2 regions of the Shewanella sp. 10N.286.54.B9 genome follow, and region 1 is predicted to be linked to the other one. Evidence: riboswitches for the same ligand, from Rfam matches in the RefSeq annotation. Region 1 holds a riboswitch; the other holds the start of a gene.
The links. A riboswitch is a leader RNA that binds a small molecule or an ion and turns the genes downstream of it on or off. The one in region 1 is predicted to bind cobalamin.

Region 1 (5,596 bases):
CAGTGAGTTGTAAAAGGCTTCAGTCGTTTGCCCGGTAAGTGTTCGGCCTGAGGCATCGGTAATGGTGCCTGAGATCATAATGGGCAGGCGGAAACCTTGAGTGTCGTAGACGGTTTCAATGGCAAATAGTGCCGCTTTTGCATTGAGGGTATCAAAGATGGTCTCAACCATAATGATATCGCTGCCGCCGGCAATAAGCGCATTAATCGACTCAATATAAGCTTCGACAAGCTCATCGAAACTGACGTTACGAAACCCAGGGTCGTTAACATCAGGGCTGATGGAGCAAGTACGGTTGGTTGGACCAAGGACGCCAGCGACATAGCAATGACGGCCCGTTTCTGCTTCAACTTCATTGGCGGCTTGTCGAGCAAGACGGGCACCAGCAAGATTAATTGCAGCTGAGTGCTCCTCCATGTCGTAATCGGCCATCGCGATGCGAGTTGCATTGAAGGTGTTGGTTTCAATGATATCGGAGCCAGCCAGCAGGTAATCTTTATGGATCTGCTTGATCGCTTCTGGCTGAGTGAGCACCAACATGTCGTTGTTACCCTTTACATCACAATGCCAGTTTTTGAACTGCTCACCGCGGAATTGTTGCTCTTCAAATTTGCGATCTTGGATCATGGTGCCCATCGCACCATCAAGTAGTAGGATCCCTTCCTCTAACTTTTTAGTCAGTACTGCTAAAACCTTGTCGGCAGTATCTTGGGTGTGCGGGACTGGGCTCAGGGTATGTGTTGCCATAAAAAATTCCTACCAAATACAGAGTCGCAAAATATAAATTCAGTTACCTTGTCCATTCTTATCAACTAAAAGCTAGCATTACTAGATAAAGCTATTTTTGTTTGGACATTTATACGTATAGACGGCCATAATACGTGAGTCATTAGCGAAAGTGCAAGCCCTAAAACCTGATACTTTTTCATGACGAAAATGTGAAGGTTTACTTGTAAGTATATGATTAATATAATTAGTTGGATTGTTTGGTGAAAAAAACCAAGATAATTTTACTGCGTCATGGTGCCTGTGAAGGTGGCAATGTTTTACGTGGTCATACGGATGTTGTGCTGAGTTTAGCTGGAAAAGAGCAGCTAAATGTGGCTTTTTCGACTCTTAAAAATAGTAAAACCTGTCATTTGGCTAAAAACAGCATGGCGGATCTAGTGGTGAGTTCGCCATTATTGCGCTGCTCAGAGCCAGCTCACGCTTTTGCTATACAGCACAATATTAATTTTGTTGAACAGCCTGGCTTTATGGAACTTAATTTTGGCGATTGGGATGGGCAGCTTTTCACTGAGCTTTATCAGCTATTTGCTGAACGGCTAGATGCTTACTGGGCAAACCCATGGGCCAATTCCCCACCAAACGGCGAAACGATGCAAGCTTTTGAGTCTAGAGTCGATAAGGCTTGGGACGCTCTACTTGAGCAGCATAAAGGTAAGGTTATTTTACTATTAACCCATGGCGGGGTTATTCGGCATTTAATGGCTAAATCACTCGGACTAAAACAGTGCGCAGGGATCTACAGTGCTTTAAAGTTGCCCTATGCTGCGACGGTGGTTATCGATGTATTAGACGACGGTGACCAGCAATACCTAAGCCTTAATTGGGGACTGGAGTAGCGAGTAGTTGATCAAGTGCAATGCCTTATTGGCATTGCGTGATAAACTGCCACATTATTACCTCAACAATGAGGTAAACAACACGATTTTTATTTGAGTTAGGTGCCTAATCGCACAAATTGGGAACCGGTGGCCGAATACGGCTAATGAGTCCGGACTGTACCCGCAACTGTATGGGTGTGAAATAATTTTCGCCCCAAGTCAGATACCAGCCTAACTGAACCATACTGAATAACTTGAGCGGGTGTCTCAAGGGAGTTTATTAGCACATGCTTTGCAGTTTATTGAATGTCTAATCAGGCATCAGAAACAGTCCTTACTGTTAGCGGCTTAGGCTGGAAATTAAATGGCCAGTCCATATTATCAGATATCGAATTTAGCTTAGCTAAAGGGCAGATGCTGGGAATAATCGGCCCCAATGGCGCGGGTAAATCCAGTTTACTGCGCTGTCTATATCGCTTTATCAAGCCTACAAGTGGCGAAATCAACCTATTTGGTCAGCCAATAACAGCACTATCTGCAAAGGCATTTGCCAAGCAGATTGCCGTAGTACTGCAAGATACACCACATCATTTTGAGATGACCACAACTCAGCTTGTCAGCCTTGGATTGACGCCCCATAAAGGCGCATTTGAATTCACCAATGCTGATGATCGAGAGGTTGTGGCTCAGGCTCTAATTAAAGTGGGCTTAGCTGATAAAGCTAACCAAGCTTATGAAAGCTTATCGGGTGGCGAGAAACAGCGTGCGCTCATCGCTCGTGCGATTGTGCAGCGGCCACAGCTGTTGATTTTGGATGAGCCGACAAATCATCTCGATATCCGCTACCAAATTCAAACCCTAGAGTTACTGCACACGCTTAACATTACGGTCATCACCTCAATTCATGATCTTAATCTTGCCAGCGCTTTGTGCGACGAGTTATTACTCCTTGATAAAGGGTGCGGTGTAGCAAAAGGCACTCCCAAAGCAGTGTTAACCGAGCAACGTATCGGCGAAGTGTTTGATGTCTGTTGTGAAGTTAAACCTCACCCGCAGCACGGTAACCCGCTTATCAGTTATTTCTATGGTTATGAACCGCGCAGTAAATCGCATCATGGATTAGAAGAGGGTGGCAAGGATGTCTAATTCATTGTCTGCTATTACTCAGGCTAAATGGCAACAGTCTTATCAATTGCTCTTGCTACTTACGCTATTACTTATAGCTATTCTTACACCATTTGCCGCAACCAGTTTTGGTGCGGCGAGTATCTCAGCGAGTGATGTGTTACAGGTATTTAGTCACAAATTTTTTGGCCTAGGTGACAACCAAGGTGTGACTGAACGCATTATTTGGGAGCTAAGGTTACCGCGAGTGATGCTTGCATTTATTGCTGGAGCGGGCTTATCGATAGCTGGAAGCGTACTGCAAACTGTGACTCGTAATCCGTTGGCGGACCCTTACCTATTTGGCATATCCTCGGGTGCGTCCTTTGGCGCGGTGGTGGTTTTAACGCTATTTAGCCAAAGTATATTGTGGTTAAGCTTACCACTTGGTGCATTTATCGGTGCCAGCTTATCAGTATTAATGGTGCTTGGTTTATGTGGCCGAAACTTGTCGACTCAGGTAGAGCGGATGCTGCTATCTGGTGTCGCTATCTCATTTATGTTTGGCGCAATGGCCAGTTTATTGCTGTATTTTTCGAGCCCTCAAGCTGCCGCTTCAGTGCTTTTTTGGAGCCTAGGTAGCTTTGCAAAAGCCAGTTGGACAGGGTTAATTCTACCAGCGATTATTGTGTCGATTTGTACGCTAATTATTCTGCTATCTAAGAGGCAGATCATAGCGATGCGAGCCGGCGATGAGACTGCGCACACTTTAGGGATAAACGTTGGACGTTTACGGTTATCTATGTTGTTACTGTGCTCGCTTATCACTGCGATATTAGTCGCCAATTGCGGTGGCATAGGTTTTATCGGTTTAATGGTACCGCACACAGTGCGCTTACTCTTTCCTGGCCGCTATCCGTTGCTGCTAACTGCTGCGATAGGCGGGTTATTTATGGTTTGGGTTGATGTATTGGCACGTACATTATTGAGCTATCAAGAGCTGCCTGTGGGAATTATCACCGCGGTGATGGGAAGTATATTTTTCTTGTTTATTTTAGGCAGCCGCAGTGCAAAACGCACTTAACGTGGCTGCAGTTTAAATTATCCCTTTTGGGATGTTGGGAGCAAAAGGTTAGATGTTTAATATAAAGCCATTGAGTTCAGAGTTTGATGAAACAATTCAACAGAAAATTGACACCAAAACTAAACCATTAGGTGCGCTTGGCGATCTAGAAGCACTGGCCCTGCAAATTGCAAAAGTGCTTGGTAAAGAGAGTCCACAGATCAACAACCCTAAAATGATGGTCTTTGCTGCTGATCATGGTATAGCGGACTCCGGAGTATCAATAGCACCGAGTGAAGTGACAGCACAAATGGTCAGGAATTTCATGGCGGGCGGGGCTGCAATTAACGTGTTTACACGTCAAGTCGGTTTAGAGCTTGAAGTGATAGATTGTGGTGTATTGCAACCCTTTGAAAGTGAGAGTGGTGTTATTGATCAGCGTTTAGGGGCGGGCACAGGCCCGATTCATAAGCGCGCAGCGATGACACTTGGGGCAGTTAAGCAGGGGTTTGATATGGCTACTGCTCGCGTTCAACTGCATCACCAAAATGGTTGTAACCTGATAGCGCTTGGCGAAATGGGCATAGGCAATACCTCTGCAGCCGCTGCGATTATGTCAGTGTTAACCGGGATCCCCGCGAGCGATTGTGTGGGGCGCGGTACCGGGATCGATGCCGCCACATTTAAGCGTAAGCAGATGTTAGTTGAGCAAGCTATGTTACTGCACCACAGCGAACTTGATGACCCTATGCAGGTATTGGCTTGCATTGGCGGCTTTGAAATTGTGCAGATGACAGGCGCTATTCTCGCAGCTGCAGAGCGCGGCATGTTAGTGGTTATTGATGGTTTTATTGCTTCGGCTGCGGCGTTAGTGGCGATAAATATTAATGTTGATTGTCGAGACTATATGATCTTTTCACACCAGTCTGATGAGAAAGGCCATTACTTAATGCTTGAATTTATGCAAGCCAAGCCGTTACTCAATCTAGGTTTGAAACTCGGTGAAGGCACGGGCGCAGCGCTAGCGTTCCCGTTAATTCAAGCGGCGGCAAATTTCTACAATGAGATGGCTAGTTTTAAAGACGCAGGGATAGAGATTTAATGTTTAAAAGCTGAGACGGTTCAAGCTAAGACGGTTCGAGCTGAGACGGTACGAGCTAAGACGGTTCAAGCTGAGACGGTTCGAGCTAAGACGGTTCAAGCTAAGACGGTTCAAGCTGAGACGGTTCAAGCTAATACGGTTCAAGCTGAGACGATTCGAGCTGAGACGGTACGAGCTAAGACGGTTCAAGCTAAGACGGTTCAAGCTGAGACGGTGCTTGTTTTCCGTAAGCTTGATGAGCGTCCGTCTTTGTTTATTGGGCTGTTAATCCTTTATTACCCGTCTCTGCTGTTCCCGTTTTTAACCGGATCTCAGCTATTTTCAATTATTTTCAGGGATGTTTTTATGCAAATATGGCGACAGCAACTCAATCTGTTTTTTATCGCAATGGGGTTCTTTACTCGGATCCCCATGCCAAAATGGATTGACGTTGATGCTGATAAACTTAATCAGGCTAGCCGCTATTTTGGTTTGGTGGGCACGCTTATTGGAGTGCTCAGCGCGTTAGTTTATAGCTTGATGTTGTCTTGGGTGTCACCAAGTGTTGCAATTATCTTCGCCATGATTGCTAGCGTGTTATTAACGGGCGGATTCCATGAAGATGGTTTGGCTGATACTGCCGACGGTTTAGGCGGTGGCTGGACGATTGAAGCCAAGCTTAGCATCATGAAAGACTCGCGGCTCGGCAGCTATGGCGCGTTGGCGTTGCTATTGTGTTTA
Region 2 (5,596 bases), on a different contig from region 1:
ATGGGTGCCATTAAGGTAGCTGTTAACCTTCAGTGGTTGCCAGAATTGTTGCGATTGGAGCTTAATATCATCGAGAGTATCGATAAGCCATAAGCTGCGCGTTTTAAATTGTGATGCTTTAGATTCGTCTAACTGAAACTGGAGCAATATTGCATGGCCGTCATTAGACAAAACAGAATCTAGGCGAGGATGTTTCTTATAGGGCAGAATTTTGTTTAATTGGGCATGGCCCTGCACAAATTGATTATAGCCCTGCACACTGATGATATTTGGCTGTTTATCAATTTGAGAGACAAACGCTAACAAGGACTGGTTAAGCTCTCCGTCACGCCAATCTTGCTTGCTCTCAAGTAATAACCACAGCTGGTCATGACGTTCGAAGCTATCACTCATGCTATTAAAAGCGATAAAGCGCGGATCCTCTGGAGAAAAGTAATCACTAAAATCGACATCAAGATTCAACCTATGCAGTCCTAACAATGAAAGCAGCAGCAGAAACGCAATAGCTACGAAAAGCATTACAGGGTAACGTTGAATTTTCCAAACTGTCTGAGTATGCAACTAGCATCATCCTTGCTGATAATTTAATTATGCGGATTATATAGACTAGACCGTGTAAACCACGATTATATTCACAGCTTTATAACAAATAGTAGTCCAGTCGTTAGAATCTTCTCTCTACTAAACAAATTGCTCAGTTGTGCAGCTAAACGCTGAATTATTCAACGCACAACTAAAAAATAATGATATTTAGCAGAAATTGGTTGACTCAAATCGGTAAAAGCCTTTTAATAGCGCCCGTTGCCCGAATAGCTCAGTCGGTAGAGCAGAGGATTGAAAATCCTCGTGTCCCTGGTTCGATTCCGGGTTCGGGCACCAATATTTAGTTTAGGTGTTGCAACATTTAAACATTAAGCTAAGGCAATCTAAGACCTTAAGCTTACAACTTAAACCTCGCCTAGCGAGGTTTTTTTGTATCTGAGATTTGAAATCTCTACAGCGTCCATTCTTTAGTAATTACCATGCACAAAAAAGCCAGTCTTATTGAGACTGGCTTTTATTGACTAAACGCTTTGGCTTATCGGTTTTTACAAAGCGCTGTAACTGACGCTAAAGAACAACTCCCGGCCAGGGCTAATATAGTTGGTTGCAGAGATGATCTCTTCATCAAATATATTGTTAGCTTTTAAGCGTAACTGCCAATTATCAGCCACTTGATATCCAATACCTAAATCTAACTGTTGATATGCCTCAAGATATAAACCATAACCTGCGTAACGCTTTCCTTGGTAGTGGTAGTTAGCTAACAAATCAAAGTTATGCCACTGATAACTTAAACTGTAATTAAGCTCTTCAACACTACGACCAATTAGCATTTCACCCGTTTTCTTATCCTCCGGCTCTAAATAGGTATAAGCTAACTGATTATCAAATCCAAATATTTCAAACTTAGTAAAGAATTCAACGCCTGAAATTTCTGCATTGTTTACATTAGCAGGCTTCCAGATATCCCAACCATTGTCATCAACTTCGCCAGTAGGCGCCCAAGCTATCAAGTTATCAATATCATTTTTAAATACGCTAATATAAGCACTAACTGTGTTACGGCTATAATTTAGTGTCACATCATAACTTGTAGAAGTTTCAGAGAGCAGATCTGGATTACCTGAATTAGGCCAGTACAGATCATTAAAAGTAGGTACTTTAAAGGCTGTACCCGTCGTGGCAGATAAACGCCAGTTTTTATCAAACTGATATGCTAAGCTGACGTTATAAGTCGTTTCACTGTCGATATTTTCAACATCATCATAACGAACCGCTACTTCGGCTAGTAGCTGCTGCCACTGCTTGCCAACTAAAATATATGCGCCAAGAATGTCTCTCTCGTCTTGAGCATAATCCCCTAGTACAGCCTCGTTTGACCAATCTAAGCCACCATTGAGGTTTAAACCATCAGCTAACAAATACTGATTGTTCCAGCTAACCTGTTTACGCATCGTTTCAAAGTCAGCGCGCGGTACATCGTTATTATCGCCGCGAAAGTTCTCGTTATAATCTCTAGACTGATTTACAGTGAATTTGCTTGTAAGTTTGTCACCTTGGTATTGAGCACCTAAGTTCCAAATGTAGTTTGCATAGTCAGATTCGTCCGCGCTACCACTGGCGTAGATATCGTCGTACTGAGTATTCCCTCGGTCGTATTGGCCACTCCATAATGCTTGCCATTGCGGAGCCAATTGCTGCGAGCCCTTAAGAGATAAAGATGTACGACTGTAGCCATCATCATCCTTCTCTGAATCTGCACCCTGATAAATATCATAGCCGTCTGATTGTTCGCGGTTTACAGTCAAGGTGCTACTGCCTTCACCATGCTCAATACCGACTCCCGCAGAGCCTCGAATGTAGTCATTAGAGCCATATTCAGCACCAACATACCATTCATCACTCTTCAGCTGACGAGTAAAGATTTGAACCACACCGCCAATGGCATCACTGCCCCATACAGACGCTCTAGGACCTTTCAACACTTCAATACGCTCGATGCTTTCAGGGGACAAGGTGTTAAAACTAAAGTTACCCAATGTCGCCGAACCTACCTTTACGCCATCAACAATGACCAATACATGGCTTGAATTTGTGCCGCGCAAGCTAATTGAAGCACTTTGCCCTGCACCGCCATTTCGCACAACACTAACGCCTGGCAGTCTTTCTAACACGTCTGCAACCGACTTAGGATTCAAGCGTTCAATCTCGCTGCGTTCAATAGTATTAATAACGGTAAGCTGTTTTTCAGTGCTTCTATCGAAACGGGTACCGGTTACGGTAATAGTTTCATCAATAGTCACGTCTTGATTGGATTCTGCCGCCACTGTTGGCAATGCAGTTAAGCTGAATACGCCGCTGATAAGCAACGCAATTTTAGATGGTTTAGTACCCATTTACCCTTGACTCCTAAAGGAAAACGGGGCAAATGCGTCACGGCATTGTAAATCAAATAGCGCATAGTTCCTTCGCTACATTTACCAGTTGCCGCACTTCGAGATCTGCCCGCCGAAATCATCGAAATCACTTTACGGGCCGGTCTCCGGACTTAGGTTCTATATTGATGAAGTCATCAATATGCGACAACAAACTTTAAAGCGCTTGTGCCTCACCATTCACCGTTGCGGGGGCAGTGTCAGAATTTAACTGACTTCCCGATTATCCTCAGCCAACAATTAATGTTGAAACTAGAGGCACCAATAAAGTTGACTAGTTAGTTATTTTTTATCGTTGTTACGCTGCGGTATGTTGAGGTTACCGCTTTGTGCGCGCATTATAGACGTCTATACGGTTAAATGTCTAACTAATCAAAGAGCAGATTTGTTCTAGCTTAGATTGCAATGAGTGAACTTACGACTATTACCTGTCGGAGCTAGATAGAATTCACCCACTAAGTCTTTAGTCTTACTCTGTGATACTCATTAGAAAACCAAGTATCAAAGCCATTTTTAGCAAAGGCATGTCGATTCTAGGTGAAGATTTAAGTGCCATCCATTTAGGTCAAAACACAGTATCAGGCCACTGATGTTTTAATTTAAATTAAACGGGCTGACCGCAGACATAAACTCACGATAGTTTTTCTTTTCAACCAGAGTGCTGATGGTATTAAATTCATTACCTCGCAACGACTTATGGATAAGATACAAATCCTTCTCTCCGCTAATAGCAGTATAATAACCAACCTCACTTAGGCGTTGAGGCTCTTTATAAAAATCTATTTCAAGTCCATTTAGATGGGTGTTTGGCATTCGGGTACAACCAATGATGGCACTAGCAGTTTGATGACCATTAATAAATTCATTATCAACGCGTTCATATATCACCTCACCACTGCAGTTATCTCGATAGGTAGCAACCATGGTATCAAGGAAATCATCCGGTTTAATATTAACTGCCATCCCCTCGAAACCTTGAATGCATACCATTGAAGACCAATTATTTAGGCCTTCAACTTGAGGTAAAAACTCAGCAGAGAACATCCCATCTTCTCGTTGTGTATAGGCTAGTTTCCAGTCATCGGGAAGGAAAAAACTTAATTTCTGGCTAAAAATAGACAGTTGCATAGGCGACTTATCAATCGAGCTCTCTGTCGTTTCTGATGCATACGCCCCCATTGAAAAATGACAGCATAAAAGTACTGAACAGATTACCCAGCGTGACGGCTGACTTGCTTTCATACCTTTACAATCCTTGTTTAGGGTATTTATGTTTAACAGATTGTATCGTTACAGCAGCAAAAGGCATAGATAAAAATCTCTCCTAAGGGTACAGCCAGCTTTTAGCGAACCAATAGTTAATCTATTCAACCGCATACTTGAAACGCCATCACTCATTATCATTTTATTAACATAAGGGCTTGCACATTATGATTACATTTGTAATCATAATTAAAAATTACAACTGTAATCAATAGCTATCATCAGTGAAGTAATAGCTATTGACGAGATAATCATCATGAAAGAGATAAGTAATGCTGAGCTCAATGTACTTAATGTGCTTTGGCAAAAATCGCCAATAAGTGCCAGCGAAGTTGTAGCCCAGTTAAGTAAGAATAATGACTGGCACGAGAAAACAGTTAAAACGCTGCTTAATAGACTTGTTAAAAAGCAAGCTATCGGTTTTGAAAAACAGGGTCGTAGTTACTTATATTATCCACTCATTGCTCAAAGTGATTATCAACTGAAAGAGAGTGAATCTTTTATCGAAAGACTCTTCTCTGGTCGGGTTGCTCCTTTAGTTGCAGGCTTTGCTCGCGAAAACAAGCTAAGCGCAAAAGATGTTGAAGAGTTACAACAACTGATTGATACCTGGCAAGAGGAAAATAAGTCATGAGCCTTTGGTTACTGCAGCAAACTCTGTTATTAAGCCTTATTTGCAGCATACTATTACTTGGCCATAGCAGATTACAGAAACACTTAGGTGCACACAAAACCTATACTTTGTGGATGTTATTACCGCTACTTTTGTTGAGTTCTATATTAGTCAACTATGTTCCTACGCAACTATTTCCCGTGCAATCTAATCAGATTGCTTATTACAGTGTTCAGGCCGGCAAAGCCATAAAGCAAAGTGAATCATCTTGGTACAGCCAAGCACTAACCGTCATCTGGCTTATAGGTTTAAGCACAATGTCACTGGCATTGTGGTTGCAAGGCGCTTACCTACGCACATTGCTACAGACAGCTAAAAAGGTAGAAGGTTTAGCTTCCTACCTAGCAACATACAGCCATGAAAAGGTTCACTCTCCTATGCTCGTTGGGGTTATTCACCCCAAGATTATTCTACCTACTGGGTTTGTAAATCTAAGTCCGCTACAGCAGCGTGCCATTATTGAGCACGAACAATACCATCACCAAAGATTAGATCTGAGTTGTAATCTTTTAGCCTACGGGATCTTAGCTGTATTTTGGTTTAACCCTTTGTTTTGGATAGCGTATAGACGTTTTAGGAATGATCAGGAGTTAGCCTGTGATGCTAAGGTAACTGCCACTCTCGATACTGCAGAGAAAATAGTTTACAGCAAACTGTTGCTCGCATACTCACAACAAGCTAA

Region 2: it holds a riboswitch for cobalamin, as region 1 does, so the genes downstream of both, AB4135_RS15925 (TonB-dependent receptor domain-containing protein) here and AB4135_RS20515 (ABC transporter ATP-binding protein) in region 1, are expected to answer to the same signal.

What each region holds. Positions count from the first base shown of each region.
Region 1 is NZ_JBFRIY010000070.1:54,202-59,797, reverse strand. Features, by position in the region: gene metH (methionine synthase) at 1-747, opposite strand, end outside; gene AB4135_RS20520 (histidine phosphatase family protein) at 990-1,625, shown strand; cobalamin riboswitch at 1,709-1,857, shown strand; gene AB4135_RS20515 (ABC transporter ATP-binding protein) at 1,914-2,753, shown strand; gene AB4135_RS20510 (FecCD family ABC transporter permease) at 2,746-3,795, shown strand; gene cobT (nicotinate-nucleotide--dimethylbenzimidazole phosphoribosyltransferase) at 3,848-4,876, shown strand; gene AB4135_RS20500 (adenosylcobinamide-GDP ribazoletransferase) at 5,222-5,596, shown strand, end outside.
Region 2 is NZ_JBFRIY010000044.1:10,254-15,849, forward strand. Features, by position in the region: gene AB4135_RS15915 (RND family transporter) at 1-561, opposite strand, end outside; tRNA gene AB4135_RS15920 (tRNA-Phe) at 804-879, shown strand; gene AB4135_RS15925 (TonB-dependent receptor domain-containing protein) at 1,089-2,939, opposite strand; cobalamin riboswitch at 3,059-3,259, opposite strand; gene AB4135_RS15930 (hypothetical protein) at 3,573-4,220, opposite strand; gene AB4135_RS15935 (BlaI/MecI/CopY family transcriptional regulator) at 4,498-4,875, shown strand; gene AB4135_RS15940 (TonB family protein) at 4,872-5,596, shown strand, end outside.